DNA from 4 places in the Streptomyces sp. NPDC093085 genome. Region 4 is predicted to be linked to each of the others. Evidence: riboswitches for the same ligand, from Rfam matches in the RefSeq annotation. Region 4 holds a riboswitch; each other region holds the start of a gene.
The links. A riboswitch is a leader RNA that binds a small molecule or an ion and turns the genes downstream of it on or off. The one in region 4 is predicted to bind cobalamin.
Positions count from the first base shown of each region.

Region 1: linked by a shared signal. The riboswitch ahead of AB0O07_RS10810 (cobalamin biosynthesis protein) and the one ahead of AB0O07_RS08170 (ABC transporter substrate-binding protein) in region 4 are both predicted to bind cobalamin.
Region 2: linked by a shared signal. The riboswitch ahead of AB0O07_RS14265 (ABC transporter substrate-binding protein) and the one ahead of AB0O07_RS08170 (ABC transporter substrate-binding protein) in region 4 are both predicted to bind cobalamin.
Region 3: linked by a shared signal. The riboswitch ahead of AB0O07_RS14775 (ribonucleoside-diphosphate reductase subunit alpha) and the one ahead of AB0O07_RS08170 (ABC transporter substrate-binding protein) in region 4 are both predicted to bind cobalamin.

Region 1 is NZ_JBFBFB010000003.1:485-8,039, reverse strand. It holds gene AB0O07_RS10820 (putative cobaltochelatase) at 1-677, opposite strand, end outside; gene AB0O07_RS10815 (cobyric acid synthase) at 781-2,385, opposite strand; gene AB0O07_RS10810 (cobalamin biosynthesis protein) at 2,373-3,428, opposite strand; cobalamin riboswitch at 3,463-3,584, opposite strand; gene AB0O07_RS10805 (enoyl-CoA hydratase/isomerase family protein) at 3,666-4,457, opposite strand; gene AB0O07_RS10800 (helix-turn-helix domain-containing protein) at 4,593-4,814, opposite strand; gene AB0O07_RS10795 (ABC-F family ATP-binding cassette domain-containing protein) at 5,151-6,749, opposite strand; gene AB0O07_RS10790 (neutral zinc metallopeptidase) at 6,977-7,555, shown strand, end outside.
Region 2 is NZ_JBFBFB010000004.1:112,553-120,107, reverse strand. It holds gene AB0O07_RS14285 (4-hydroxybenzoate 3-monooxygenase) at 1-928, shown strand, start outside; gene AB0O07_RS14280 (hypothetical protein) at 1,476-2,819, shown strand; gene AB0O07_RS14275 (hypothetical protein) at 2,812-4,137, shown strand; gene AB0O07_RS14270 (response regulator transcription factor) at 4,282-4,962, opposite strand; cobalamin riboswitch at 5,074-5,259, shown strand; gene AB0O07_RS14265 (ABC transporter substrate-binding protein) at 5,472-6,521, shown strand; gene AB0O07_RS14260 (iron chelate uptake ABC transporter family permease subunit) at 6,605-7,555, shown strand, end outside.
Region 3 is NZ_JBFBFB010000004.1:239,872-247,426, reverse strand. It holds gene AB0O07_RS14785 (SDR family oxidoreductase) at 1-527, shown strand, start outside; gene AB0O07_RS14780 (ribonucleotide-diphosphate reductase subunit beta) at 617-1,660, opposite strand; gene AB0O07_RS14775 (ribonucleoside-diphosphate reductase subunit alpha) at 1,660-4,125, opposite strand; cobalamin riboswitch at 4,274-4,441, opposite strand; partial or broken gene AB0O07_RS14770 (Uma2 family endonuclease) at 4,512-5,107, shown strand; gene AB0O07_RS14765 (YbdD/YjiX family protein) at 5,189-5,404, opposite strand; gene AB0O07_RS14760 (carbon starvation CstA family protein) at 5,401-7,555, opposite strand, start outside.
Region 4 is NZ_JBFBFB010000002.1:345,468-353,022, forward strand. It holds gene AB0O07_RS08145 (hypothetical protein) at 1-20, shown strand, start outside; gene AB0O07_RS08150 (cobalamin-binding protein) at 50-979, shown strand; gene AB0O07_RS08155 (DUF4430 domain-containing protein) at 989-1,507, opposite strand; cobalamin riboswitch at 1,646-1,716, opposite strand; gene AB0O07_RS08160 ((2Fe-2S)-binding protein) at 1,808-2,515, opposite strand; gene AB0O07_RS08165 ((2Fe-2S) ferredoxin domain-containing protein) at 2,541-2,918, opposite strand; cobalamin riboswitch at 2,983-3,107, opposite strand; cobalamin riboswitch at 3,194-3,359, shown strand; gene AB0O07_RS08170 (ABC transporter substrate-binding protein) at 3,389-4,414, shown strand; gene AB0O07_RS08175 (iron ABC transporter permease) at 4,507-5,532, shown strand; gene AB0O07_RS08180 (ABC transporter ATP-binding protein) at 5,529-6,305, shown strand; gene AB0O07_RS08185 (DUF5655 domain-containing protein) at 6,655-7,555, shown strand, end outside.

The DNA of each region.
Region 1 (7,555 bases), on a different contig from region 4:
CCGGCCGGGTCGGCGTCGTACGCGAGCCGCCGCCGCACCACCTCCACCCGTACGTCCGGCTCGCGGGAGGCCGCCACCTCCACCGTCAGCCCGAAGCGGTCGAGGAGCTGGGGGCGGAGTTCGCCCTCCTCCGGGTTCATCGTCCCGACCAGCAGGAAGCGCGCGGCGTGCCGTACGGAGACGCCCTCCCGCTCGACATACGAGGCGCCCATGGCCGCCGCGTCCAGCAGGAGGTCCACGAGGTGGTCGTGGAGCAGGTTGACCTCGTCCACGTAGAGGACGCCCCGGTGCGCGTCGGCGAGCAGCCCCGGCTCGAACGCCTTCACCCCCTCCGACAGCGCCCGTTCGATGTCCAGCGCCCCGACGAGGCGGTCCTCGGAGGCCCCCACGGGCAGCTCCACCATCCGCGCCGCCCGGGCCCCGGCCGGCGCCTCCGCGTGCGGCCCGTCCGGGCAGTGCGGGTCGGGCGCGCCCGGATCACAGCTGAACCGGCACCCCGTCACCACCGGCACCTCCGGCAGCAGGGCGGAGAGCGCCCGCACGGCGGTCGACTTGGCGGTGCCCTTCTCCCCCCGTACGAGGACACCGCCGACCGCCGGACTGACCGCGTTCAGCAGCAGTCCGAGCCGCAGATCGTCCATCCCCACGACGGCGGTGAACGGAAAGGGGGTGCTCATAGGCTGATCGCTCCTTCGGGACGGCGGGACCTGCGGTACGGACGGGACCGGCGGGGTCGTGAGGCCGGGTGGGACGGCGGGACGGCGGGGCGGGGACGCGGACTCACGGCGCCCCCGGCGGAATGAACGGCAGCTCCGGCGGCGGGCCCTCCTCGATCAGCCGGAGCAGCGCGGCCGTGTCCGCGTACTCCTCGATCAGGTCGCCGAGCAGATCGAGCTGTTCCTCGCGCAGCACGCCGAAGGAGGTGTCCGGCGCGGGGACGAACCGCCGGCCCGCCGCCCGCGCCACCTCCGCCAGGAACCGCCGCCGGAACGCGTCGCCCTCCAGCGCCCCGTGCCAGTGCGTGCCCTGGACGGCGCCCACCCGGCAGCCGTCCAGCGCGGCCCCGTCCGGACCGGCGACGAAGGCGTCCCCGCCGCGTACGTCCGCGACGCCGTGGTGGATCTCGTACCCCTCGACCCGCTCGCCGAGCGCCACCCCGACGGGCCGCGCCAGGGTCTTCTCCGGCGCGAACCTGACCCGTACGGGCAGCAGCCCCAGCCCGTCCACCACGCCCGCCCGGGACTCCACCTCGTCCTCGATTCGCTCGCCGAGGAGCTGGTAGCCGCCGCAGATGCCGAGCACCGGGCGGCCCTCGGCGGCCCGCGCCGCCAGCGCCTCGGCGAGCCCTCGCTCCCGCAGCCAGGCCAGCGCCCGTACCGTCCCCCGGGTGCCCGGCACGATCACCAGATCGGCGTCGGCCAGCTCCTCGGGGCGGTCCACGAACCGCACCACGACGCCGGGTTCGGCGGCCAGCGCGTCCACATCGGTGAAGTTCGACATCAGGGGGACGGCGCAGACCGCGACCCGCAGCACCTCCGCGCCGTACGGCCGCTCCACCGCCGACTCGCGCACGGTGCCGTGGAGCGAGATCCGCAGCCCGTCCTCCTCGTCGATGCCGAGACCGTGCCGGAACGGCAGCACACCGAGCGTCGCCCGGCCGGTCAGCCCGCGCAGCATGGCGAGCCCCGGCTCCAGCAGCGCCACATCGCCCCGGAACTTGTTGACCAGATACCCGGCCACCAGCGCCTGGTCCGCCGGGCTCAGCAGCGCCGTCGTACCGAAGAAGGACGCGAAGACCCCGCCCCGGTCGATGTCCCCGACCACCATCACCGGCAGCCGCGCGGCCCGTGCGATGCCCATGTTGACGATGTCGGTACGGCGCAGATTGATCTCCGCCGGGCTCCCCGCGCCCTCGCAGATCACCGCGTCGTACGTGGCGCGCAGCTCCGCCAGACACTCCAGGACGGGCCCGAGCAGCGCCTCCCGGCGCCCGCCGCGCAGCGCCTCCTCGCGAGAAGCCCCCTCGCTCCCTCCGCTCCCGCCGAAGAACCCCCGGGCGCTCATCTCGCCCACGGGCTTCCCCATCAGCACCACCTGGCTGCTGTGCTCGCCGCCCGGCTTGAGCAGGACGGGGTTCATCAGGGCGGTCGGCTCCACCCGTGCCGCCTGCGCCTGCATCGCCTGCGCCCGCCCGATCTCCGCGCCCTCGCGCGTCACGAACGAGTTCAGCGACATGTTCTGCCCCTTGAACGGCGCGACCTTCACCCCCTGGCGCGCCAGCCAGCGGCAGATCCCGGCCGTGACCACGCTCTTCCCCGCGTCGGAGGTGGTCCCCGCGACCAGCAGCCCCCCGCCGAGCGGGCGAGCCCCCTTCACCCCGGCCATCCCCAGCCCTTCCTTCCCCGAACCCTGCCCCGAACTCCGTCCCACACCCTGCCCCGCACCGCTCCGTACCCGAGCCGGCCCGCGACACAGACCGCCAGGGCGAGCGCGTCGACCCGGCGGGCCAGCCGGACGGCGCGCTCGATGTCCGGTACGGCGACCGGGCGCCCCGGGGCGTTGAGCACGGGCCGGTGCTCGACCCGCCCGCCGTACGCGAGCGTCCCGCCCAGCCGCACCCCCAGCGCCCCGGCGAACGAGGCTTCCACGGGGCCCGCGTTGGGGCTCGGATGACGGCGCGCGTCGCGGCGTACGGCCCGCAGCGCGCCCCGCCGGTCCGGGCCCGCGAGGACGGCGAGCGCGGCGGTGAGCCGGGCCCCCGGCCACCCGGCGGCGTCGTCCAGCCGGGCCGAGGCCCAGCCGAACCTGTGGTACCGGGGGCTCTTGTGCCCGACCATCGCGTCCAGCGTGTTCACCGCCCGGAACCCGGCCAGCCCCGGGGCCCCCGCGAGCGCCCCCCACACCAGGGCGCCCACGACCGCGTCGGAGGTGTTCTCGGCGACGGACTCCACGACGGCCCGCGCTATCCCGGCCTCGTCGAGGGCATACGGGTCGCGCCCGCAGAGGTGCGGCAGCCGGGCGCGGGCCCCGTCCAGATCCCCGGCGGCGAGCGCCGCGCCGATCGCCCGCGCCTCCCGCTCCAGGGAGGTCCCGCCGACCACGGCCCAGGTGGCGGCGGCGGTCAGCGCCACGGCCCCGGCGGCGCTGCTCCGTACCGTACGGGCGGCGAGCACGGCACCCCCGGCGGCGGCTCCGGCGCAGACCACGGTATGCAGCGCGCCCCACCCCCGGTGGTCGCGCCACAGAACCCGCTCCACGGCCGAGGCGCCCCGCCCGAACACGGCCACCGGATGCCCCCGGCGGGGATCCCCGAAGACCCGGTCGGCGAGGAGCCCGAGGGCGGCCCCGTACGCGAAGACGCGCCCGGTGTCCGGAACGGCCGAGCGGCCCCGTACCCCGGGCGCGATGGCATGACCGCGGCCAGGCATGGCGAAGTGTCCTCACTCAGGGTCCGCGCCCCGGCTCGACGTCGTATCCGACGGCGAGAGTTCCTGGCTCCTGCGGGACGGGGCTCGCAGTGACAGTGGCGGGACCGCGCCGGATTCGCACCGGCTTCCTCTGCTGCCGTCGGCAATGGCCCAGGAAGTCCACCATGCCCCGCAACACCCGTCAACTCGTCCTTGACCTGCACCAGGACAGTGTGCGAAGCCCCACACCCGGCCCCGTCAGTCCCCCACCCCCGCCAGATCCCGCAAGCGCCGCGCCTGGGCCGCGCGTTCGGCGGTGCGTTGGGCTTCGAAGGTGCGGTCGGTGGCGCCCTGGAGGAGGGCCTTGGTCTCGATCAGGGCGTCCCTGGGGGCGGCCAGGAGCGCCGCCGCGAGGTCGTTCGCCGCGGCGGCGAGGTCTTCGGGGGCGACGACCAGGTTGGCGAGGCCGGTGCGGTCGGCCTCGTCCGCGTGGACGGTGCGGCCGGTGGCGCAGATCTCCAGGGCGCGGGCGTAGCCGACCAGGCCGACCAGGGGGTGGGTGCCGGTGAGGTCGGGGACGAGGCCGAGGCTCGTCTCGCGCATGGCGAACTGGACGTCCGAGGCGACCACACGGAGATCGCAGGCGAGGGCGAGCTGGAAGCCGGCCCCGATCGCATGGCCCTGGACCGCGGCGATGGTCACCAGGTCGGGCCTGCGCAGCCAGACGAAGCCGTCCTGGTACCCGGCGATGGCCGCGTCGAGGTCGGCATCGGTGGAGCGGGCCAGGTCGGTGAAGGAGGGCTCGCCGTCGAAGCCCTCGGGGGTGAACGCGCGCCGGTCGAGCCCCGCGGAGAAGGACGTGCCCTCGCCGCGCACCACCACGACCCGTACGGTCCCCGGCAGCCTCCTCCCGGCCTCGGCCAACGCCCGCCACAGAGCGGGAGACTGGGCGTTGCGCTTGGCCGGGAGGGTCAGTGTCACCGTGGCCACCGCGTCTTCCACGGTGAGCCGTACGCCGTCCGTGTCGAGCACTGGTGCGAGCGAAACCATGGGGCGCCTCCGGTTCGGGCAGTCGGACTCACGAACTGAGCTAAGTGACTGCACAGTAACCACCTGGGCGATCGCTCGATCGACCCGGGTGGCCACCCGCCGAACCGGCGGCCCGGGGAGTGCCCCGCCCGGCCGTCAGGCCGATGCGGCCTTCTTGCCTCGCGTAGCCCCGCCACGTCCCCGCAGCGTGACTCCGGACTCGCTGAGCATCCGGTGGACGAATCCATAGGAGCGGCCGGTTTCCTCGGCCAGCGCCCGGATACTCGCACCACTGTCGTACTTCTTCTTCAGGTCTGCCGCGAGCTTGTCGCGCGCGGCGCCGGTCACCCGGCTGCCCTTCTTCAGAGTCTCGGCCACCCGTGCCTCCTCATGGGAAGTGCGCTCTGGACTTCTCATGATCACCCCTCACGGCCCTCCTGGCCACCCATTCGGCAAGGTCCGTACGACAAGCTTCTTCGGACTTCAACCTTCGAGCACGAACGGAATGTCACATTCCAGAGCCGCCCGGAGCGGGGTTTGCCCGGAACGCCAGGAGAAGTGCCAGGTCAGGGCGGTGGGGCCGGGTGAGGGTGCGGATGATGTACGCGGGGTGCCGATCCGTCCCGTACCACGCCGTGGGTACGAGACACGGTCACTCAGATGGTGGATCACCGCTGAGCCGAATGATCCAGTCGAAGTGGATCAGGCAGTGGATCAGGCGAGGGCCACCAGGTCGGCGTAGTCCGCGCCCCACAGGTCCTCGACCCCGTCCGGCAGCAGGATGATCCTCTCGGGTTCCAGCGCGTGGACGGCGCCCTCGTCGTGGGTGACGAGGATGACCGCGCCCCGGTACGTACGGAGCGCGCCCAGGATCTCCTCACGGCTGGCCGGGTCGAGGTTGTTGGTCGGCTCGTCGAGCAGCAGCACATTGGCGGAGGAGACGACCAGGGTGGCCAGCGCCAGCCGGGTCTTCTCGCCGCCGGAGAGCACCCCGGCGGGCTTGTCGACGTCGTCGCCGGAGAAGAGGAAGGAGCCGAGGGTCTTGCGGACGTCGACCAGGTCGAGGTCGGGGGCGGAGGAGCGCATGTTCTCCAGGACGGTGCGCTCCGGGTCCAGGGTCTCGTGCTCCTGCGCGTAGTAGCCGAGCTTGAGGCCGTGACCGGGGGTGACCTTGCCGGTGTCCGGCTGCTCGACGCCGGCCAGCAGCCGCAGCAGGGTGGTCTTGCCCGCGCCGTTGAGGCCGAGGATGACGACCCGGGAGCCCTTGTCGACCGCGAGATCCACGTCGGTGAAGATCTCCAGCGAGCCGTACGACTTCGAGAGGCCCTCGGCGGCGAGCGGGGTCTTCCCGCAGGGCGCCGGCTCCGGGAAGCGCAGCTTGGCGACCTTGTCGGACTGGCGCACCTGCTCCAGGCCGGAGAGCAGCCGCTCGGCGCGGCGCGCCATGTTCTGCGCGGCGACCGTCTTGGTGGCCTTGGCGCGCATCTTGTCGGCCTGCGCGTTGAGGGTGGCCGCCTTCTTCTCGGCGTTGGCGCGCTCGCGCTTGCGGCGCTTCTCGTCCGACTCGCGCTGCTGCTGGTAGAGCTTCCAGCCCATGTTGTAGACGTCGATCTGGGCGCGGTTGGCGTCCAGGTAGAAGACCTTGTTCACGACCGTCTCGACCAGGTCGACATCGTGGGAGATGACGATGAAGCCGCCCCGGTACGTCTTGAGGTAGTCGCGGAGCCAGCCGATGGAGTCCGCGTCGAGGTGGTTGGTGGGCTCGTCGAGGAGGAGGGTGTCGGCGTCGGAGAAGAGGATCCGGGCCAGCTCGACCCGGCGCCGCTGGCCGCCGGAGAGGGTGTGCAGCGGCTGGCCGAGCACCCGGTCGGGCAGGCCGAGCGCGGCGGCGATGGTGGCGGCCTCGGCCTCGGCGGCGTATCCGCCCTTGGTGAGGAACTCGGTCTCCAGCCGCTCGTACCGCTTCATCGCCTTCTCGCGGGTGGCGCCCTTGCCGTTCGCCATCCGGTCCTCGTTCTCGCGCATCTTCTTCAGCACGGAGTCGAGTTCGCGGGCGGAGAGGATCCGGTCGCGGGCGAGCACGTCGAGGTCGCCGGTGCGCGGGTCCTGCGGCAGATAACCGACCTCGCCGGAGCGGGTGATGGTGCCGGAGGCGGGGATGCCCTCGCCCGCGAGGCACTTGGTGAGGGTGGTCTTGCCCGCGCCGTTGCGGCCGACGAGGCCGATGCGGTCACCCTTGGCGATACGGAAGGAGGCGGACTCGATGAGGATGCGGGCGCCGGCGCGCAGCTCGACGCCGGTTGCGGTGATCACGGAAAGACTCCAGGGCGGTATGGGCGGCGGAAGAGGGCAGGCGGAGGGGTTCTTCGACGCCGGCTAATGCACAAGGAGAAATGCCATGGCGCCCAGTCTACCGGGAGGGCGCGACTGCTCCGACGGGGCGGGGGCGCTGCCCCGAGGGTGCGGTTCGGGAGGGGGCCGGGTCGGTATTCTCCGTCCCGCGCCGGACCTCGCCGGCGCGGGACGGAGAGTGGTGGGGCATGCGGTTCGACGACGACGCGGAGCTGGACACGTCGGAGGTCCAGGACGCCCGTGGCGGCGGGATCCCGGGGGGCGGTCTCGCGGTGGGCGGCGGCGTGGTCGGGGTGATCGTGCTGGTGGTCGGCGTGCTGCTGGGGGTCGACCCGGGGAAGCTGGGGCTCTCGTCGAGCGGCTCGGGATCCTCGGGCGGTACGGCGGCGGACTCCTCGTCGGTGGACGGGGTGACCGAGAAGTGCCGTACGGGCCAGGACGCCAACACCCGGGAGGACTGCCGGATCGTCGCGGTGGTCAACAGCGTGCAGGACTTCTGGGAGGCGGAGTACAAACGGCGGGGTGAGAGCTACGCCAAGGCGCGGACCCAGCTCTTCACCGCCCGTACGAACACGGCGTGCGGCTCCGCGACCTCGGCGGTCGGCCCGTTCTACTGCCCGGCCGACCAGAAGGCCTATCTGGACCTCGGCTTCTTCGAGGAGCTGAAGACCAAGTTCGGGGCGAGCGGCGGCCCGTTCGCGCAGGCGTACGTGGTGGCGCACGAGTACGGCCACCATGTGCAGAACCTGAAGGGCACCCTGGCCAAG
Region 2 (7,555 bases), on a different contig from region 4:
CGACTTCCCCGGACTCACCGGCGGGCGGCGGGTGATGGTGTACGCGCAGACCGAGGTGGTCAAGGACCTGATCGCCCTCCAGCTCGCCGAGGGCGGGCCGCTGCTCTTCGGGGCGGAGGCGCTCGCGGTGACCGGCGCCGACACCGACACGCCCGCCGTACGGTTCCGGCACGAGGGGCGGGAGCAGGTGCTGACCTGCGATTACGTCGTCGGGTGCGACGGGTTCCACGGGGTCGCCCGGGACGCCGTACCGGAGGGCGTGCGGACGACGTACGAGCGGACCTACCCGTACTCCTGGCTCGGCATCCTCGCCGACGCGCCGCCCGTGTACGAGGAGCTGGTGTACGCGCACTCGCCGCGCGGCTTCGCGCTGGCCAGCATGCGCTCCACGAGCGTCAGCCGGCTCTACCTCCAGGTCCCCAACGGCACCGACCCCGCCGACTGGCCCGACGCCCGGATCTGGGACGAGCTGGACGCCCGGTTCGCGCTCGACGCGGCGCCCGGGTGGCGGCTGGAGCGCGGGCCCGTCACCGCCAAGTCCGTGCTCCCCATGCGGAGTTCGGTGACCGAGCCGATGCGGTACGGCCGGGTGCTGCTGGCCGGGGACGCCGCGCACATCGTCCCGCCGACCGGGGCCAAGGGGCTGAATCTGGCCGCCGCCGATGTCATCGTCCTGGCCCGCGCCCTCGCCGCGCGGTACGCGACCGGGTCCACGGAACTCCTCGACACGTACTCCGCCACCGCGCTGCGCCGGGTCTGGCGGGCCGAGCACTTCTCGTACTTCATGACCACCACCCTCCATACCGACCCCGCGCAGTCCGCCTTCGACACCCGGCTCCAGCTCTCCGAACTCGACCGGATCGCCGCGTCCCCGCACGCCGCCGCGGAACTCGCCGACAACTACACGGGCCTGGCTTTCGGGGGGTAGCGGAGTCGGGGGGCAGCCGACTCGGCGGGGAGCGGACTCGGGGGCGGTGCCGGCCGAGTTCCCGGGCGCCGCGTGCCGGCCCGGCTCAGCGTTGGCCAGAGCTCGGATCTCCGCCGAGGCCGCCCGTACACTGGGGCCCTTTCCGCACGTACCCCTGCCCACCCCCATGAGGCAGGGGTGCGTGCGGCCGCGGTGGCCGCTCACCCCCGAGAGCGGTCGCGGCGCCAGGGCCCTGACGCGTGAAACGGTATCGCCGGACGCCCTCGACGTGTGACGGTCATTCGACCGACAATTGCCGGAGAAAGAGCGACGGATGAGGCGCCGCATGGTGCATGAGCCGGATGAGAACGACACGGGTCCCTTAAGGGGCCTCCCTCAACAGAGTCAGGGCCGCCCGGACGGTCCGGGCGGTCCGGGCGGTCCGGGCGGCCCTGACGGTCCTGACAGTCCGGGCGGTCAGGGGCCGGACCAGGCCCGGGTTCCCGTGAGCGCACCCACACCCGGGCCCGCACCCGCACCCGCCCCCGGGCCCGCCGAGCGTGAGTTCGTGGCGTTCGTGTTCCGTTACGCCCACCCGATCCGGGCCGTCGTCGTCTGCTCCGGCGCCGCGCTCGCCGTCCCCGCCATGCCCGTGCCCGAGATGGCCGCCGCCTCGGCCGTCTCCGCCGCCGTCATCGCCTGGAGCGTCCTGTACTGCCGGCTCGCGCTGGCCGGCCGCCATCCGCGCGGGCTCCTCGGCGCGGACCTCGCCGTGTTCGCCGGGGTCTGTCTCACGCAGCACCTGACCGTCCCCGACTCCCAGACCCGGTACGGCAGTACGTGGGTGCTGGTCGTCATCAGCATCGTCGCGGTGGCCTACCAGCTCACCCACCCGGCCAGGATCGCGCTGCCGGTGGCCACGCTGCTCGCCGCCGTGGACCTGGCGGGGGTGGCCCTCGACCGGCCCGACGGCTGGACGTACGCACTGCCCAATGTCGGCTGGCTCTTTGTGCAGACCCTCCTCTGCCAGGCCATGTACCGGCTCATTCTGCGGGGCAGCAGAGCCGCCGACGCGGCGGCGGCCCGGGCGGAGGGGGCCCGGCGGCGGCACGAGATCGCCCAGGCGCAGCGGGCCGCCGAGCGGGAACACCTCGCCACGCTCCACGACACCGCGTGCGCCACGCTGCTGATGGTCTCGGCGCACGGCCGCTCGCTCAGCCCGGCGGTGGTCCGCGCCCAGGCCGCGAAGGACCTGCGGCGCCTCGCCCTCGCCGACCCGCCGGCCGCCCGGGATCCGGGCGCCGCCCCGGGCGCACCGGCCGGCCCCGCCGCCCCGGACCCGGCGGCCCCGGCCGATCTGACCCGGGAACTCCTCGCCGAACTCGACGGCCACCCGCTCTCCGTCCGTACCGCGTTCGACCGTACGCCCGGCTCCCTCGGCCAGGTACCGGGCCCCGTCGCCGTCGCCCTGCGCGGTGCCCTCGGCGAGGCGCTGCGCAATGTCGCGCGGCACGCGGGGGTCCGTACGGCCACGGTGACGGCCACCCGGGGCAGACCTGGGGGACCCGGCGGATCCGACCGGCCCGGCGGACCCGGCGGATCCGACCGGCCCGGCGGATCCGACCGGCCCGGCGGACCCGACCGGCCCGGCGGACCCGGCGGATCCGGCCGGCCCGACCGGCCCGCACCGCGTACGGGTTACGCGCGGGCCCTGGACGCCGGGGTGTATCTCACCGTCACCGTCGTCGTCCGCGACGAGGGGCACGGCTTCGACCCGGCCCGGGTCTCCGCGCACCGCCGGGGGCTGGCCCGTTCCGTCGTCGAGCGGATGGCGGCGGCGGGCGGCGCGGCCACCGTCGACTCCCGGCCCGGCGCCGGGACGACCGTACGGCTGGAGTGGCCCCGTGGCTGACCGCGCGCGGCCCCCCGGCGGCAACGCCCCCGGCCCCCGGCCCGACCCGGGGGCCGAGCGGATCGCCCGTGCGCTCCGTTCCGGGCTCCGCGCTGCCGGGCTCTTCATCCTCACCGCCGTCCACCTCGGGCTCGCCCTGCCCGCCCTCCTCGCCAGCCTGCGCGGCTACCAGCGGCCCTGGGTCCAGCTCGCCGCTTTCACCCTGCTCACCCTCCTGATCATGGCGGACGCGCTGCTCGGCGCCGACCGGCGCGGGCGGCCCCGCTGGTGGGTGGCGCTCGGGCTGGCCTGCGCCCTCGTCGCCTCCGCCGTCTCCACCGGCGACCTGCCCGTGGGGGACTTCGTCGGCACCCCGCACTGGACCTTCCTGGAGATCGGCTGGTTCGGGGTGCTGCTGCTCTTCGACGCCGGGTTCGGGCCCACGCTCCTCTTCATCGGCGGCCATCTCCTCCTCACCCTCGGGCAGTTGCTCCTCGCGGGCGACCCGGGCCGGCAGGCCGCCGCCGGGATGGCCGTCAGCGCCCTCGCCATCTGCACCTTCCAGGTCGCCGCCGCGATCCTCGCCCGCTCGCTGGGCGACTGCGCCGCCGCGGCGAGCGCGACGGGGCGCGAGCGGGAGCGGGTCCGTACGGAGGCCGCCGTGGCCGCCCAGATCCACGCCGACCAGCGGGCCCGCTACGCCGAACTCGACTCCTCCGTGCTGCCCCTGCTCACCGGCCTCGCCGACGGCACGCTGGAACCGGGGGACGAGGCGGTACGGCGCCGCTCCGCCATCGAGGCGGCCCGGCTCCGGCGGCTCTTCGCGGAGCGCGACCACGCGCACGACCCGCTGCTCCACGAATTGCGGGCCGGTATCGATGTCGCCGAGCGCCACGGCGTCGATGTCCAGCTCGCCGTGCGCGGCGCCTCGGCCCCGGTCGACCGGCGGCTGCGCCGCGCCCTCACCGAGCCGGTGCTCGCCGCCCTCGCCACCGCCGAACGCAGCGCCCGCGCCACGGTGATCCGGGGCGGCGGCCTGATCCGGGTGAGCGTGGTGACGGACGCGCCGGGGACGGAGATCCCGGGGGCGACGGAGGGCGGCGACGGCAACGGTGGCGACGGCGGCGAAGGGGCCGGGGCGGCGGTGCGGGTGCGTACCGTACGGAGCGAGGGGCGGCTCCGGGTCGAGGCGTCCTGCACCGTCGGCGCCGGGGCCGCGGGAGGGACCGCGGGAGGTGCCGGGGGAGGGGCCGGGGGGCCGGGGGCCGGGTCAGGGAAGCCTCGTACCCGTACCCGAAGCCCTGTCTCAGCCGCCCCCGACGCCTCGGCCTGCGGCTAGCCGGTCCACCGCCGGCCTGCGGCTGGCCGGTCCACCGCCGGCCTGCGGCTGGCCGGGCCGGCGTTGGTGGGCCCACCGTCGGCCGGTCCACCGTCGGCCGGTGCGTCGTCGGCCGGTCCACCCGCCGGCCGGCCACCGCCCCGCTCAGAGCTCGTCCAGCGAGGTCCACCCGTCCTGGATGGCCCGCGCGACCAGGTTCGCCTTGGTCGTCGCGGGGCGCCCGGCGTTGGCGTACTTGATGCGCACCCGCTCCAGATAGGTGTTGACCGTACGGACCGAGAGCCCCAGGCTCTCCCCGACCATCGCCTTCGACTCCGACTGGAACCACTCCAGCAGCACCTCCACCTCACGCGGGGTCAGCGAGGGCCGCCCCGTCCGCGCGTCGCTGCCGAACGCCCCGGCCAGCGCGGGCGGCGTGTACGGGCGGCAGTCCGCCGCCGCCAGCGTCGCCGCCATCAGATGGCGCTCGCCCTCCGCCTTGGTGAGATACGTGAACGCGCCCAGGTCCAGGCAGGTCAGGGCGGTCTCCTGGCTGTCCTGCATCGTGTAGACGATGACCTGCCGCTCCCCGGCGACGAGTTGGCGCAGTTCGGGGTAGGCGGGCACGCCGTTGGCGAGCTGGAGATCGAGGACCACCACATCCGCCTCCCGGCCGGGACCGGTGGTCGCCACCGCGACGGAGGGCCCCTTGGCGACCACGGTGATGGGGCGTTCGGAGGCCGCGTACCAGGACTCTATGCCCGCGAGGACCACCGGGTGGTCGTCGATCAGCGCGACCGTCACGGGGGCGGTGGCGGCAGTCGCCGGTGACGTGGTTTCGGCCATACGGCATTCTCCGGCGCCCCGGCGCGGGGTGTCCGCCATCCTGCCGGGACGAGGGCCGTACGGGCCGGGAAAGTGCCCGAAAAGTAGGGGGGCGGGGCGGAAAACCGCCTGTGATAGCTTGCCGGGGCCAGTCGTACCCAGGCACCTGGGTCAGGGAATCCGGTGGGAATCCGGAACTGACGCGCAGCGGTGAGGGCGACGGGCGGGGCATCGGCCACTGGACCGCACTCGGTCCGGGAAGGCGCTCCGTCCGCGTGACCCCGAGTCCGAAGACCTGCTGGCGGCCCCCGTCCGCGGACCGTCGGCGGGGGAGCACCGTACGACCGGGCTCCGCGCATGGGCCCTCGACGCAGAGGAACGACCCCGTGCCGATCGCACGTCAGCTCACCCGTCCCTTCGGCGCCCGCATCTCCGGCCGCCTCCCCCGGACCCGTACCTCCCGGGCCCGTACCCCCCTTGCCGGCCCCTTCCTTGCCGGCCCCTTCCGCGCCCGCCTCTCCGGGCCCCGTATATCCCGGGCCCGCCGGGCCGCGCTGCTCCTCGCCGCCGGGGCCCTGCTGGTCACCGGCTGCGGCGGGCCGGGAACCTCCGGCGCCACGGACGGGGGCGGAGCGCCGGGCAAGGGCACGGCCGCCGCCCGTACCCTCACCAACTGCGGCGAGACGGTACGGGTCGACGCGCCCCCGCGCCGGGCCGTCTCGCTCAACCAGGGCACCACCGAGATCCTGCTCTCCCTCGGCCTCGGCGACCGCATGGCGGGCACCGCCACCTGGACCGACCCGCTCCCCGCCGGCCTGGCGAAGGAGAACGCCAAGGTCCCCCGGCTGGCCGAGAACAACCCCTCCTTCGAGAAGGTGCTGGACGCCGAACCCGACTTCGTCGCCGCCTCCTTCGTCTCCACCCTCGGCAAGGGCGGCGTCGCCACCCGGGCCCAGTTCGCGAAGGTCGGCGTCCCCACGTACGTCTCGCCGTCCGACTGCGTCAAGGACAACAGCGGCGACGGCGACGGGACCCGCGCCAAGCCGCTGACCATGGAGGACATCTACGGCGAGATCCGCGACCTGGCCACAATCTTCGACGTCCGGGAGCGCGGCGACCGGCTCGTCGCCGAGCTCAAGGCGCGGATGGCCAAGGCCGTGGCGGGGATCGACGCGAAGAAGGCGGGGGACGCGACGTTCCTCTACTGGTTCGCGAACTCCGACTCCCCGTACATGGGCGGCTGCTGCGGCGCGCCCGGCATCATCACCCACGCGGTCGGCGCGCGGAACGTCTTCGACGACACACACGACGAGTGGCCCCAGATCAACTGGGAGACGGTCGCCGACCGCAACCCCACCTTCCTCGTCATCGGGGATCTCACGCGCAGGCAGGAGACCGCGGAGACGGCCGAGAAGAAGATCGAGTTCCTGGAGAGGAACCCGGTCACCAAGAACATGGACGCGGTCAAGGAGAAGCGGTTCGTCAAGGTCAGCGGGCAGGCGATGAACCCCAGCATCCGTACGGTCGAGGGCGTGGAGCGGGTCGCCGCGGCCCTGCGCGCCTACGCGCCCGCCGCGTGACCACGGTGCCGCTCATACGGGCGCCCCGCCCCACCCCCGGCCCCGGGGCCGGCCGGTCCGCCTGGTCCGGGCGGACCGGATGGGTGGGATGGGCCGGGGGGATCGTGGCGCTCGTCCTCTCCGTCGCCGTCGCGATCACCATCGGCCCGGCGGACATCCGGGTCCCGGACGTCTGGTCGGTGGTCGCCGCGCATCTGGGGTGGGGCGAGTCCACGCTCACCCCGATCCGCGACGGCATCGTCTGGAACCTGCGGCTGCCGCGCACCCTGCTCGCCGCCGTCTGCGGCGCCGGGCTCGCGGTCTGCGGCGCGGTCATGCAGTCGCTGCTCCGCAACCCGCTCGCCGACCCCTTCGTGCTCGGCGTCTCCTCGGGGGCGTCCACCGGGGCGGTCCTGGTGGTCGTGCTCGGGGTCGGCGGAGGGGCGCTCTCCGTCTCCGGCGGGGCGTTCGCCGGCGCGGTCTGCTCGTTCGCGATGGTGCTGCTGCTCAGCCAGACGCTGGGCGGGACGGTGGACCGGGTGGTGCTCTCCGGGGTCGCGGCGATGCAGCTCTTCTCGGCGCTCACCTCGTTCGTCGTCCTCACCGCCGCCGACGCCGAGACGACGCGCGGGGTGCTCTTCTGGCTGCTCGGCTCGCTCAGCGGCGCGGGGTGGGGCGATGTGCGGATCTGCGCGGCGGTGCTCCTGGTGGCGCTGGCGGTGTGCCTGGGGTACGGACGGACGCTGGACGCCTTCGCCTTCGGGCAGGAGGCGGCGGGGCACCTCGGCGTCTCCGTCGCCCGTACGCGCGTCGTGCTGCTCTGCGTCACCGCGCTGCTGACGGCGGCGCTGGTCTCCTCGGCGGGGGCGATCGGCTTCGTCGGCCTGGTCCTGCCGCACGCGGCGCGCGCCCTGGCCGGCCCCGCGCACAGCAGACTGCTCCCGGTCACCGCGCTGGCCGGGGCGATCTTCCTGGTCTGGGTCGACACCCTGGCCCGTACGGTGCTCGACCCGCAGGAGGTCCCGGTGGGGGTGGTGACCTCGCTGATCGGGGTC
Region 3 (7,555 bases), on a different contig from region 4:
CGGCCGCGATGACGATCGCCCAGGACGCCGGTGAACTCGACATCCTCGTCAACAACGCCGGTGTGCTCGCCACGCCCATCCACGCACCGAGCGCCACCTCGGTCGACGAGATGCGCGAGACGTACGAGATCAACGTGTTCGGCGTCGTGGCGGTGACCAACGCGATGCTGCCCCTGCTCCGGCGCTCCGCCGCCGCCCGCATCGTGAACATCACGAGCAACCTGGGCTCGGTCTCCCTCGCCGCCTCCAGCCGGGGCTTCCCCCAACTGCTGGCGTACAACTCCTCCAAGGCCTCGCTGAACGCCATCACGGTCACCTACGCGAACGAGCTGCGCAACGCCGGCATCCTCGTCAACGCGGTCTCCCCGGGCTCCGTGGCCACCGACCAGAACGGCCATGGAGGCGTCCTGACCGCGGAGCAGGGAGCCCTGCTCCCCATCCGCATGGCCACCCTCCCCTCCGACGGCCCCACCGGCACGGCCGTCACCGCCGACGAGGACCTGACCCATCACCGCCTCCCCTGGTGAGCACGGGGCCGGGCCCTGATCCCCCACCGGGAACCTCACGTGCCCGGCCCCGCTCTCACGTTCAACGGGGCGGCGGTCGGCGCAGTGGCTCAGAAGTCGTCGTCGAAGCCGACCGTGCCCTCCACCGCGACCTGGTAGGCCGAGGGGCGGCGTTCGAAGAAGTTGGTCAGCTCCTGGACGCCCTGGAGTTCCATGAAGGGGAACGGGTTCTCCGAGCCGTAGACCGGCGGGAAGCCGAGGCGCTGGAGGCGCTGGTCCGCCACGCACTCCAGGTAGGCACGCATCGACTCGGTGTTCATACCGGGCAGGCCGTCGCCGCAGAGGTCGCGGGCGAACTGCAACTCGGCCGCCACCGCCTCCTTCAGCATGTCGGTGACCTGCTGCTGGAGTGCGTCGTCGAAGAGCTCCGGCTCCTCCTTGCGGACCGTGTCCACGACGTCGAAGGCGAAGTTCATGTGCATCGTCTCGTCGCGGAAGACCCAGTTCGTGCCGGTGGCCAGGCCGTGCAGCAGGCCGCGCGAGCGGAACCAGTAGACGTAGGCGAAGGCACCGTAGAAGAACAGGCCCTCGATACAGGCAGCGAAGCAGATCAGGTTGAGGAGGAAGCGGCGGCGGTCGGCCTGGGTCTCCAGGCGTTCGATCTTCTCGACCGAGTCCATCCAGCGGAAGCAGAACTGCGCCTTCTCGCGGATCGACGGGATCTCCTCGACCGCGTCGAAGGCCGCCGCGCGGTCCTCGGGGTCCGGCAGGTAGGTGTCGAGCAGGGTCAGATAGAACTGGACGTGCACGGCCTCCTCGAAGAGCTGGCGCGAGAGGTAGAGCCGCGCCTCCGGGGAGTTGATGTGCTTGTAGAGCGTCAGCACCAGGTTGTTGGAGACGATCGAGTCGCCCGTCGCGAAGAACGCGACCAGCCGGCCGATCATGTGCTGCTCGCCCGGCGAGAGCTTGGCGAGGTCGGCCACGTCGGAGTGGAGGTCGACCTCCTCCACCGTCCACGTGTTCTTGATGGCGTCCCGGTAGCGCTCGTAGAAGTCCGGGTAGCGCATCGGGCGGAGGGTCAGTTCGAAACCCGGGTCCAGGAGGTTCTTCTCCTGGGACACGGAGCCGGACGGGGTGGGTTCGTAGGTGGGCATTACTGGCAGGCCTCGCAGGACTCGGGGTTCTCCAGGGAGCAGGCGATGGCCTCTTCCATGGGGGTGGACTGGGGCGGTACGGAGGAGGGGGCCGGGACGGAGACGGCGGACGGGGTCGAGCCGGCCGCGCGGGCGATCCTTGTGGCCGGGCGTGAGCGCAGGTAGTACGTGGTCTTCAGGCCCTTCTTCCAGGCGTACGCGTACATCGAGCTGAGCTTCCCGATGGTCGGCGTCTCCAGGAAGAGGTTGAGCGACTGGCTCTGGTCGAGGAACGGCGTACGGGCGGCGGCCATGTCGATCAGGCCGCGCTGCGGGATCTCCCACGCCGTACGGAACAGCTCGCGCACCTCGGCCGGGATCCAGGTGAAGCCCGCCACCGAGCCGCTGGACTCGCGCAGCGCCTCGCGGGTCTGCGCGTCCCAGACGCCGAGCCGCTTCAACTCGTCCACCAGGTACGAGTTGACCTGGAGGAACTCCCCGGAGAGCGTCTCGCGCTTGAACAGGTTCGAGACCTGCGGCTCGATGCACTCGTACACGCCCGCGATGGACGCGATGGTCGCCGTCGGCGCGATGGCGAGGAGGAGAGAGTTCCGCATACCGGTCCCGGCGACCCGGGCGCGCAGCGCCGCCCACCGCTCGGGCCAGTGCAGGTCCACGTCGTAGTGGTCGGGGTGGAGCACCCCGCGCGCGGCGCGCGTCTTCGACCAGGCGGGGAGCGGACCGTTCCGCTCGGCGAGGTCGCAGGAGGCCTCGTACGCCGCCAGCATGATTCTTTCGGCGATCCGGGTGGAGAGCGCCGCCGCCTCGGGGGAGTCGAAGGGCAGGCGCAGCTTGAAGAAGACGTCCTGGAGGCCCATCGCGCCCAGGCCCACCGGACGCCACTTGGCGTTGGAGCGGCCCGCCTGCTCGGTCGGGTAGAAGTTGATGTCCACGACGCGGTCGAGGAAGGTCACGGCGGTGACGACGGTGCGGTCCAGCCGCTCCCAGTCGATCTCGCCGGTCGCCTCGTCCACGAAGGCGCCCAGGTTGACCGAGCCCAGGTTGCAGACGGCCGTCTCGCCGTCGTCCGTGACCTCCAGGATCTCCGTGCAGAGGTTGGAGGAGTGGACGGTGTGGCCGGGCTCGGCGGTCTGGTTGGCCGTACGGTTCGACGCGTCCTTGAAGGTCATCCAGCCGTTGCCGGTCTGCGCGAGGGTGCGCATCATCCGGCCGTACAGCTCCCTGGCCTTGATGGTCTTGCGCGCGAGGCCGTCGGCCTCCGCCTTGCGGTACGCGGTGTCGAACGCGTCGCCCCAGAGGTCGACCAGGTCCGGCACATCGGCGGGGGAGAAGAGCGACCACTCGCCGTCCGCCTCGACCCGGCGCATGAACTCGTCGGGGATCCAGTGCGCGAGGTTCAGGTTGTGCGTACGGCGGGCCTCCTCACCGGTGTTGTCGCGCAGCTCCAGGAACTCCTCCAGGTCCGCGTGCCAGGTCTCCAGGTAGACACAGGCGGCTCCCTTGCGCCGGCCGCCCTGGTTGACGGCGGCGACCGAGGAGTCGAGGGTCCGCAGGAACGGGACGATGCCGTTGGAGTGGCCGTTGGTGCCCCGGATCAGCGAACCGCGCGAGCGGATGCGCGAGTACGAGAGGCCGATGCCGCCCGCGTGCTTGGAGAGCCGCGCCACCTGGTGGTAGCGGTCGTAGATGGAGTCCAGCTCGTCCAGCGGCGAGTCCAGCAGGTAGCAGGAGGACATCTGCGGGTGGCGGGTGCCGGAGTTGAAGAGCGTGGGGGAGGAGGGGAGGTAGTCCAGCCGGCTCATCAGGCCGTAGAGCGCGGCGACCTCGTCGAGCGCCTGGGCGCTGTCGTTCTCGGCGAGCCCGGCGGCCACGCGCAGCAGGAAGAACTGCGGGGTCTCGATCACCTTGCGGGTCAGCGGGTGGCGCAGGAGATAGCGGCTGTAGAGGGTGCGGAGCCCGAAGTAGCCGAAGCGGTCGTCGGCGGCCGGGTCGATCAGGCTGTCCAGGCGGGCCGCGTGGAGGGCGGCGAAGGCGGCCGTACGGTCCGCGATCAGCCCCTCGCGGTGGCCGGCGGCGATGGACGCGGAGAACGACACGGCGCCCTGCGAGGCCGCCTCTTCGGCGATCGTACGGGTGAGGAGCCGGGCGGCGAGGCGGGAGTAGGCCGGGTCCTCGGAGATCTGCCCGGCCGCCGCCTCGGTCGCGAGTTCGCGCAGCTCCGCCTCGTCCGAGGCCGCGTTACGGCCGCGCAGCGCGGCGGCGGCGATCCGGCCCGGGTCGGCGTCGGGCAGGTCGGCGGTGAGCTCGGTCAGGGTGCGCAGCAGCGCGGTGCCGGGCGCGTCGGTGCCGGGCGCGTCCGTTCCGGGGGCGGTGGGTCCAGGGGGCTGGGCGGTCCCCGGATTCCGCTCGGCTCCCGGCTGCCGCTCGGCCGTCTCTGTCACCGGATCCGCTGGCGCGATGGTCACGCTGTGCTCTCCCTCGCTCGGCTCGGGGCCGCGAGGAGGCACGGGGAAGCGCACGGACGGGGCGCCCGGCCCCGGTCGGCGGGGCAGCGCTCCGTACGGCGTCCACCGGCCCATCCACGAGGCCCGGACGTCTGGCGCCGGGTTCGGTCGAACCAGGCGCACCGCCGGCAGGTGTTCGGACTGAGGGCGCGACAAAGCGCGCCACAGTACACCGTTGCGGGACAGTTCCGGATTCACACCGGATTCCCCTGCGTCGGCAGCGAGGTCGAGCATACATCTGGGGGGCGCGCGGCGCGCCACCCCCCAGATGTTGTGTCGTGGGTCGCTTCGGGCGGTCTTGTCGGACCCCTCCGCTATCGTCGTGAGGACACGGAGGAGGTACGCCCATGACGGCCATCGACTACGAGTCCCAGATCCATCCCGAGGAGTTCGACGAGGCCGCCCGGATACTCGCCCGGACGATACAGAGCATCCGGCTCGAACTCATCGACGGGAAGATCAGGAGCAGGGTCGTGCCGGACGGGGACCACGGACGCATCGTCGAGTGGCTGACACGTATCTGTATGCAGTCCCGTCCGGAGCTCTGGCTCCATCCCGACCAGGGGATCCATGTGCAGGGTTCCGGAGGGGCCGAGCCCGTCCGGACGGCTCGCTCGCGCTGAGCGGCGCCTTCGTCGGCCAAGGGGAGTGGGCCGATCCGGCCCCGGTCCTGATGGTCGTCGAGGTCACCTCGTACGACTCCGACACCGACTCAGACACCGACGACCGTGACCGGGTGGAGAAGCCACGCGCCTACGCCCAGACCGACATCCCGGTCTATCTGCTCATCGACCGGGAGAACTGCCAGGTGACCGTCTACAGCGAGCCGGACGGGGGGCGGTACGAGATCATTCACACCGTGCCGTTCGGCAAGGAGATCACTCTCCCCGCACCGGTCGGGATCACGCTGGAGACCGGGCAGCTCAAGGACTGGGTGCGCTGATGTGAGAACGGGCGGGCCGCCGGGCCTCCCCGTGGGAAGGCCCGGCGGCCCGTGCCGCGTCCAGGCCGGCTCGATGGCGGCTCAGCAGCAGCGGAAGCCCTCGCGCGGGTCGGCCTCGCGGGCGTCCGTACGGCTCCGTTCGAAGGCCCGCCGGGTCATGACCTCCCGGGCGGGGTCGCAGGCCCGGGTGTGGGCGACGTACCGTTCGTACGCGGACTCGCCGGTCAGTTCCCGTACGTACCACCGGATCCGGCCGGCCAGATGGCGCACCCGGGCTGCCGGGGCCGCCCCGGTCATGACGTCGCCGTTCCCGCGGGGACGGAGTCGCGTGCGGCGGCCTCGGCGGCGGCCAGCTCCTCCTTCTCCTCGCGGGTGGGGATCAGGCCGGCCGGGGCGACGATCTTCGACTCGACGTAGGGCGTCTCCGACAGCGTGACGCTCTCGGGGGCGCGGATCGCCTTGAGGCAGACCCGGCCCGCGTCCGCGATGACGACGAGGATCAGGAGGGCGAAGACCGCCGAGAGCACCCCGTCCACCGTGGAGTTGGTCACCACCGTGTGCATGTCGTCCATCGTCTTCGCCGGGGCCAGCACCTCGCCCCGGTCGATCGCCGACTGGTAGACGTCGCGCTGGGTGAAGAATCCCACGCGCGGATCGCCCGAGAAGATCTTCTGCCAGCTCGCGGTGAGCGTGACGGCGGCGTCCCAGGCGAGCGGGACACCCGTCACCCACGCCCACTTCAGCCGGCCGGACTTGACCAGCAGCGTGGTGCAGACGGCGAGCGCCACCGCGGCCAGGAGCTGGTTGGCGATGCCGAAGAGCGGGAAGAGCTGGTTGATGCCGCCCAGCGGGTCGTGCACGCCGACCCAGAGGAAGTACCCCCAGCCGCCGACCACGACCGCGCTGGCGAACCAGACGCCCGGCTTCCAGCTCACCTGGCGCATCGGCTTGTAGAGGTTGCCCAGCGTGTCCTGGAGCATGAAGCGCCCGACACGGGTGCCCGCGTCCACCGTGGTCAGGATGAAGAGCGCCTCGAACATGATCGCGAAGTGATACCAGAACGCCTTCATCGCGGTGCCGCCGACGACCGACGAGAAGATCTCCGACATGCCGAGCGCGAAGGTCGGCGCGCCGCCGGTCCGCGAGAGCAGGCTGGTCTCCTCGACATCCTTGGCGGCCTGCGCCAGTTGGTCGGGCGAGATGGTGAAGCCCAGGTTGGCGACGGCCTGGGACGCGGAATCGACCGTTCCGCCCATGAGGCCGGCCGGCGAGTTGACCGCGAAGTAGAGGCCCGGGTCGATGATGCAGGCGGCGATCAGCGCCATGATGGCGACGAACGACTCGGTCAGCATCGCGCCGTACCCGATCATCCGGATCTGGGTCTCCTTCTGGACCATCTTCGGCGTCGTGCCCGAGGAGATCAGCGAGTGGAAACCCGAGAGCGCGCCGCACGCGATGGTGATGAAGACGAACGGGAACATGGAGCCGGCGAAGACCGGCCCGTCGCCCCGGCTCGCGAACTCCGTGACCGCGTCCATCTTCAGCGTCGGCAGCGCGACGGCCACGCCCAGCGCGAGCAGCACGATCGTGCCGACCTTCATGAACGTCGACAGGTAGTCGCGCGGCGCCAGCAGCATCCACACCGGGAGCACGGAGGCGAGGAAGCCGTACGCCACCATCCAGATGACCAGGGTGCCGGCCTCCAGCGTGAAGGTGTCGGCGAGCGAGGAGTCGGCGACCCAGCCGCCCGCCACGATGGCGAGCAGCAGCAGCGCCACCCCGATCAGCGAGACCTCGGTGACCCGGCCCGGGCGCAGCACCCGCAGGTAGACGCCCATGAAGAGGGCGATCGGGATGGTCATGGCGATGGAGAAGACGCCCCACGGCGAGTGCGCCAGCGCGTTGACGATGACCAGCGCCAGCACCGCCAGCAGGATGATCATGATCATGAAGACGGCAATCAGCGCGGCGGCGCCGCCGAACGGGCCGATCTCCTCACGGGCGATCTGGCCGAGCGAACGGCCGTCGCGGCGCGTGGAGAAGAAGAGCGTCACCATGTCCTGGACCGCGCCCGCGAAGATGACGCCCGCGACGATCCAGATGGTGCCCGGCAGATACCCCATCTGGGCGGCGAGTACGGGGCCGACCAGCGGGCCCGCGCCCGCGATCGCCGCGAAGTGGTGGCCGAAGAGCACCCGCCGGTCGGTGGGGTGGAAGTCGACGCCGTTGTCGAGGCGTTCGGCCGGGGTGGCGCGCGTCTTGTCGACCTTGAGGACGCGGTGCGCGATGAAGCGCGAGTAGAAGCGGTAGCCGATGGCGTACGATCCGAGGGCCGCGGCCAGCATCCAGGCCGCCGAGACCTCCTCGCCCCGGGAGAGGGCGAGCACCGCCCACCCCGCCGCGCCCACGAGGGCGACCACCGTCCATATCAGGACGGATTTCGGGGTG
Region 4 (7,555 bases):
CGGTGCGCTGGGGCGCCTGATGCCACAGTTCCGGCCATAGGGTCGCGGCATGCGCATCGTCTCCCTACTGCCCGCGGCCACCGACATCGTCGCCGAACTCGGACTCATCGAGCAGCTGGTCGGCCGCACCCACGAGTGCGACTGGCCGCCGCGGGAGGTGACGCCGGTAGCCGTGGTGACCGGCGCCGACCTCGACCAGGACCGGCTCAGCAGCCGGGAGATCTCAGAAGCGGTCGGCGGCTCGGCGCACTCGGGGTCGTCTCTCTACACCCTCGACACCGAGTCGCTGGCCGCCCTGCGACCCGATGTGATCCTCACCCAGGACCTGTGCGACGTGTGCGCGGTGTCGTACGAAAGAGTCAGCGCCACCGTACGGCTCCTCGACGCGGACACGCGGGTCCTCAGTCTGGAGCCCCGCACGCTCGACGACGTAGTGGACTGCCTGCTCACCGTCGGTGAATTGCTCGGCGTGCGCGAGCGCGCCGAGCGGCGACGGGCCGAACTGCTGGACCGGCTCGCGAAAGTCCGCGAGACGGTCGCGGGGCGGCCCCGTCCGCGCGTCGTGGCAATCGAGTGGCTCGACCCGCTGTGGCCCGCCGGGCACTGGGTCCCCGAGCAGATCGCGGCGGCCGGCGGCGAGCCGCTGCTGGCCGCACCCGGTGAGCACACGAAGCCGATGAACTGGGAGGCGGTACGTGCCGCACGGCCGGACGTGGTGCTGATCCTGCCGTGCGGCTTTCCGCCCGAGCGCACCCTGCGGGAGGCGCACCTGCTCACCCGCCTGCCCGGCTGGGCCGACCTGCCGGCCGTAGGGGCCGGTCGGGTCCTGGTACTGGACGGCCCCGCGTACTTCAACCGCCCCGGTCCGCGCGTGGTGCGCGGTGCGGAGGTACTGGCGCATGTGCTGCACGGAGTACGGAGCGGAGCGGCCGTCACCGAGGACGAGGTACGGCCGTTTCCAGCCGGTGCGCCCCGGTGAGCGGCGGGATCAGAAAGCCGTCCAGGTGAACGCCACCTTGTCGCCGGCGTTCAGCTCGAACTGGCAGCCGCCCACGGGGGTCGGCGTGCCGTTGACGGAGATGTTCCAGTAGGCGACGCCGCCGCCACTGACGTCTTTGACGGTGTCGACGGAGAAGTCGTCGAAGGACGCGTACCAGGTGCCGTCCCAGGTGAAGCCCTGCGTGCGGGCGGCGTCGTCGAGCGCGGCGGTCGGTGTCGGCACGGCGGTGGGGTGGGCGCCGCCGTTGGTGCCGTCGCATCTGTGCGTCCCGCCGGTGGCAGTGGTGACCTCGTGCCCGCGCGTCCTGATCTTCCCCGTGAAGAGAACCCCGTCAGGGCCCCGCACGATCAGAGAGACCTTGACGGGCGCGTTCGTGCCGGAAACGCCCGTTGCCCCGGCGGTGGTGTCGGCGTGCGCGACGGCCGGGGCGGAGGCAAGAGCCAGCCCGAGGGCCGTGGCGGCGATCAGATGGCATGGCGTGCGGGGTATGCGTGTGGTGCGTGGCATGGCGAAGCCTTCCTGTGCGGATCGGCCCACGGCACAGGTCCGAGACCGGACCCGCACACCCATGCAGGCGGCGAGGAACGGACTTCTCGGCTTCGCGCTGCGGACCATGACAGTGGGAAGCGGTGACGAGCACGTGCCGGGCTCTCCGACTCACGGCCCGAGGGCCACTCACGGTTGCAGGTCAGTGCCGGACTTCCACCGGCTTCCCCCGGTCACGCGCCTATGCGGTTGTCGTGCCGTACGCGGTGACGCCCTTCCGTGTCCGCAGGCCCATGGGACTCTGCGGGCGCGGAAGTCGTCTCATCCTAGGGCTCGTTGGGACGTATGGTCGGCAAGTCCGCAGTCTCCGCACTTCGAACCGTTCGGCGCGCGGTAGTAGAGGCAGCAGCTTCGGCGGCGGAACGCGAGGTCGGGGCCGGTGATCGTTCCTGTGCCGGCCAGGCGTCCGGTGCCCAGCAGTGTGGTCGTGAGATCGGTGAGCGGCCCTCGTACGGCGGGACGGGCCGCCAGCAGAGCGTGTGCAGCCCCGGCGAGCGCGGAGGCGGAGTTGCCGTCCAGCAGACGCGGGGCGATCTTGACGCGCAGTCCACCGGCCAGTGCCTGGAGGTGACGTGTCACCTGTGTGTACAGGGCGCCTACGGGATCGTCCAGCTGGTCGACGTGCCAGCCGGCCGGGCGGGGCACACGGAGGGCCGGTCCGTCGTCGGCCCGCTGCAGTCCCTCCAGGTCGGGGACGATCCCGTGCAGTACGACGCAGGCCAGGGCCGGGGACCAGAGACGGGCGGCGTGACCGAGCTGGGCGATGGAGACGTCGATGCGTGCTTCGGGGGTGTGGTGGCGGCGGGCGACGGCCTCGGCGAGATCGGCACAGCCCACCGCGTAGGAACGGGCCAGCGGATGCCAGCCGTCGTCCCGTCCGCCGATGTACAGGGCGAAAAAGCCGCCGAGGGCCGCCACATCGTGCAGAGCGGCGGCGACGGACGCGGCGGGGGCACGAACGTCGTCCATGGTTCCTGCCTCTCCGTTCGTATGGTCAGGAGGCGGTACGCCGTCGCGGTGGGGTGATGGTGTAGAGGTCGAGTATGTCCGGCTGGGGTGCGACGCCCGGTCCGCCCGCACGTACCCAGTCGGCGATGTCCTCGGTGGCGTCCGGATCGTTGACCAGTCCCAGCCAGACGGGCCGGGCCCCGGCGGCGCGCCCCTCGGCGGAGGGCTGGACGACGATGACGTTGGCCTGTTCGCAGACGTCCAGGCAGGCGGAGACCCGCACCGGCACCTGGGCGCGCAGACGTGCTGTCTGGGCGGCATGGTCGACGCCGGGTACCTTCGGGGTGCCGCAGCAGCAGTCACGGCACACGACGACCCGGCAGGAAACCGGTTCGCCGCTGGGCGGGACAGTGTCGGCGGACATGCCGCATCGTTCCTCTCTTCCGGGGAGATCCGCCCCGGTTGGTCCGTCGAGGAGGCGACCGCGTGAGTCTCCTGGCTCTCGGGTCAAGGCTCGCGCCGCGCCTTCCCACCCTGTGCGGGCAGTGGTCGTGTGCGGGCTCGCTCGCCGATCACAGTGGCGGGACCGCGCCGGATTTCCACCGGCTTCCTCGGACCGCCGTCGCCTTGTTACTCCGGCCATCTTTCCACCCCGTTCTCCCTGCTGTCAGCAAGGGGGCCCTTTTCCCGCAAGCCTGAAGGAACGTAATATCGCCAGGTCATCGCCGCGACGGGAGACAGGAAGCCGGTGTGATTCCGGCACGGTCCCGCCACTGTGACCGGCGGTTCGTTTACATCCGTACGCCAAGTACGGAGAGAAGAATCGCCGGAAGTCAGGAGACTGGCCGGTCGCGGGCCCGTTCCGAGGAGCGCGGACTCCCCAGGAGGCTCTACGTGTCGCCCGTGCTCTCCCCTGCCCGGCGCCACCGGGCCGTGCGCGGCACCACCGCGGCCCTCGCCCTGTCCGTGGCCCTGCTGACCGCCGGGTGCGGCTGGTCCGGCGACACCGGTGCGCAACACACGGCGACGGCGTCCTCACCGGAAGGCTTTCCGGTCACCGTCGACAACTGCGGTGTGAGGACGACCTACGACAGGCCACCGTCGCGGGTGGTCACCATCCACCAGCACCCCGCCGAACTGATGCTCGCCCTCGGCCTGAAGGACCGCATGGTGGGGACCGCCTTCCCCGACTCGGCCGTTCTGCCGGAGCTGAAGAAGGACTACGAGGCCATACCCGAACTCGCCGAACGCGAGCCGTCCTTCGAGAGGATCCTCGACGCCGAGCCCGACCTCGTCTACGGCGGCTACGGCAGCGCCTTCGCCGAGAAGGAGGGCCGCTCCCGCAAGGCATTCGCCAATGCCGGCATCGACACCCACCTCAACCGCGAGTACTGCGGCGAGAAGCGGGTGACGATGGAGGACACCTACGCCGAGGCCCGCACCATCGGCAAGATCTTCGGTGTCCGCGACCGCGCCGAGAAGCTGGTCGCCGACCTGAAGCTCCGCGTCAGCGAGACGGCGTCCGCCGTCGAGGACAAGGCCGACGTGCCGGTCTTCGTCTACGACAGCGGCGACAAGAGCGCCTTCACAGCGGGCGGCAAGGGCCTGGGCACCGACCTGATCCGGCTGGCCGGCGGCAAGAACGTCTTCGCCGACCTGGACGACGTCTTCGGCGACGTCTCCTGGGAGCAGGTCGTCGAGCGTCGCCCCGAGGTCATCGCCATCTACGACTACGCCGGCTCGGGGAGCGTCGAGCGGAAGAAGAAATTCCTGCTCTCCCAGTCCGCTCTCGCCGACGTCCCCGCAGTGAAGAACAAACGGTTCGTCGTCCTGCCACTGACGGCCACCCTGGTCGGCATCCGGTCCGCGTACGCGGTCGACGGCTTGGCCCGGGGCCTGCACCCCGAGAGCTTCCGGTGATACCAACCCCCATCAGGGCACCCTCCGATCCGGTCACACCGGACGGGAAGAGACCGGGGCTCGATGCGCGAGGCCGTCGTACGCCCTTCGCGTTGGGACTGGTCGTACTGACCGTGCTTCTCCTGGCGTCCGCGACCGCGGGCCTGGCCATCGGCTCGGTCCACGTACCGCCCGGCCAGGTCTGGGGCATCGTGACGCACACGCTGGGCGCCGACTGGACGCAGGCCGACTGGACACGGGCGCGGGAGACCATCGTGCTGGACGTCCGGGCACCCCGTGTCCTGCTCGGGGCGGTGACCGGCGCCGGCCTCTCAGTGGTGGGCACCGCCCTGCAGGCACTGATCCGCAATCCGCTCGCCGAGCCCTATCTCCTCGGAGTCTCCTCGGGCGCGTCCCTCGGCGCGGTCGCGGTCATCGTCTTCGGCGTCGGCTTCCTGGGGCCGCTCTCCCTCTCCGGTGCCGCGTTCGCCGGCGCCCTCGGCGCGCTGATCCTCGTCTACGCCACCGCCCGCACCGGAGGACGCATCACCTCCACGCGCCTGGTGCTGTCCGGCGTGGCGATCGCGGCGGTACTCACGGCCGTCCTCGACCTGCTGCTGCTCACCACAGACCGCGGCAACGAGGCACGGACCGTGCTCGCCTGGACCCTCGGCGGCCTCGGCGGCGTCAACTGGGGCACGCTCTGGCTCCCGGCTCTGGCGGTACTGCTCGGCATCGGCGTCCTCCTGGTCCAGTCACGCAACCTCAACCTGCTGCTGGCCGGCGAGGAGGCCGCGACGACCATGGGCCTGGACGTGGCCCGCTTCCGGGCCCGGATGTTCGTCCTGCTCTCCCTGGTCACCGGAGTGCTGGTCGCGGCGGCCGGCCCGATCGGCTTCGTCGGCCTGATGATGCCGCACATGGTGCGCCTGTTCACCGGCGGCGACCACCGCCGCGTACTGCCCACCGCCGCCCTGGCCGGAGCCGTTTTCCTGATCTGGGCCGACATCGCCGCCCGCACGATTGCCGCGCCTCTGGAGATACCGGTCGGCGTGCTCACCGCGCTGTGCGGTGGACCGTTCTTCCTGTGGCTGATGCGCCGGAACGCCCGGCACGATACCGACCGAGGAGCCGCATGAATCCCCCCGCCGACCTGTCCGTCGAGGGCGTGACCCTCACCGCCGGAGCCCGCCATCTGGTGCGCGACATCTCCCTGACCGCCTCTGACGGCCAGGTGATCGGCCTGATCGGTCCCAACGGCAGCGGCAAATCCAGCCTTCTGCGGGCCGTCTACCGGGTCCTGCGTCCCGACACAGGGACAGTCCGCATCGACGGTACCGACGCCTGGACGATCCCGACGCGCCAACTGGCCCGCACCATGGCGGCCGTCGTGCAGGAACCGGCGGCCGACTTCGACCTCGCCGTCCGCGAGGTCGTCGCCATGGGCCGCACCCCGCACAAACGGCTGCTCGACGGCGACACACCGAAGGACACCAGCATTGTCGACAATGCCCTCACCACCGTGGACGCCACCCACCTCGCCGGCCACCCCTTCGACCAGCTCTCCGGCGGCGAACGCCAACGCGTCCTCATCGCCCGTGCCCTCACCCAGCAACCCAGCCTCCTCGTCCTCGACGAACCCACCAACCACCTCGACATCCGGCACCAGTTGGACGTCCTCGGCCTACTCCGCCACCTGCCCGCGACCGTCCTCCTCGCCCTGCACGACCTGAACCTCGCCGCGTACTACTGCGACCACCTCCACGTCCTTCACGAAGGCGAGATAGTGGCCAGCGGCCCACCCGCAGAAGTCCTCACACCCCGACTGCTGGCAGACATTTACCAGGTCACCGGCGAGGTCACCATCCATCCGCGCACGGGGACACCCCAGGTGACCTTCCTGCCCGAGTGACAACCAATCCAGACGGCGGCACGTCCACTCCGGCGGGTGACCGGTACAGCCAAGACAGTCCACACAGGCATGGCGGATCCGCGTCATAGGCCGTCACAGCAAGCCCTCCCCCCGTCATCGGTACTGTGCCCGGCACGACGGGCACGCTCGTCATCGTCCTGCTCATGCCCTTGTGTGGCTGCCTTCCAATACGCCAGCCGCTGGTGCTGTGCCAGAACGTCAGTCACCATGAGTGACGATCCGCCGGTGTGGTGGCACCGTCCCGAAGGCAGGCGGTGCCGTCTGTCTGGAATACCGCTCTGGCCGTTTCGATTGCTCCTGTTGTACCGATCACAGGAGGGGGACGGTGATGGCCGAGCTGATGATGTTCCGGCGTGACGCGGGCGGGCGGGACGTCGAGCTGCGCGGTTCGACGGTGGCGCTGGAGGTCGAACTGCAGCGGCGGGTCGAGGCCGGCCTGGAGGCGATGCTGGGCATCCGGTTCCTGGCGTCGGAGTACGCGACCGGTCCGTGGCACCGGGGCAGGATCGACACCCTCGGACTGGACGAGAACGGCAGCCCGGTGGTGATCGAGTTCAAGAAGGGCTCCGACAGCGGGGTGCTGTGGCAGGCCGTTTCCTACCTCTCCTGGCTGGATTCGGCGCACCACGAGTTCGAGGCGCTCGTGCGGGGAGTGCTGGGCGCGGAGGCCGCCGAGTCGGTCGACTGGCGTCGTCCGCGGATGGTCTGCATCGCGGCCAGCTTCTCCCACCACGACCGCGTGGCGGTCCAGCGGTTGCCCGAGCGGATCGACCTGGTGCGCTACCGCGTCTTCGAGGGCGATCTGCTGGGCCTGTTGCTCGTGGACTCCTCACCCGGCTCGGCGAACGCCGCTTCGTCTCGGCGAAACCGGGAGCGGGAGACGGCGGCCATCAGCGTGCCGCCGGTCCCGGTGCCTTCCGCAGCGTCAGGCGCCGGTCTCGTCCCGGCGTGCCTGCAGGACCTGTACTCGGAGTTGGACGACGCACTCACGGCGTGGGGCGAGGTAGAGGTGGCGCCGCTCAGGCACTACATCGCCTACCGGCGGTTGGTGAACGTCGCCTCCGTGATCTTCCGTCCGAAGCACGAGGCGATCCTCGTCTACCTCAGACTCGACCCGGGCACCGTCGCACTGGAGGAAGGCTTCACCCGCGACATGCGCGGCATCGGACACCTCGGGACCGGAGACCTGGAGGTCCGCCTCGCCTCGGCGGCCGACCTGGAGAAGGCGG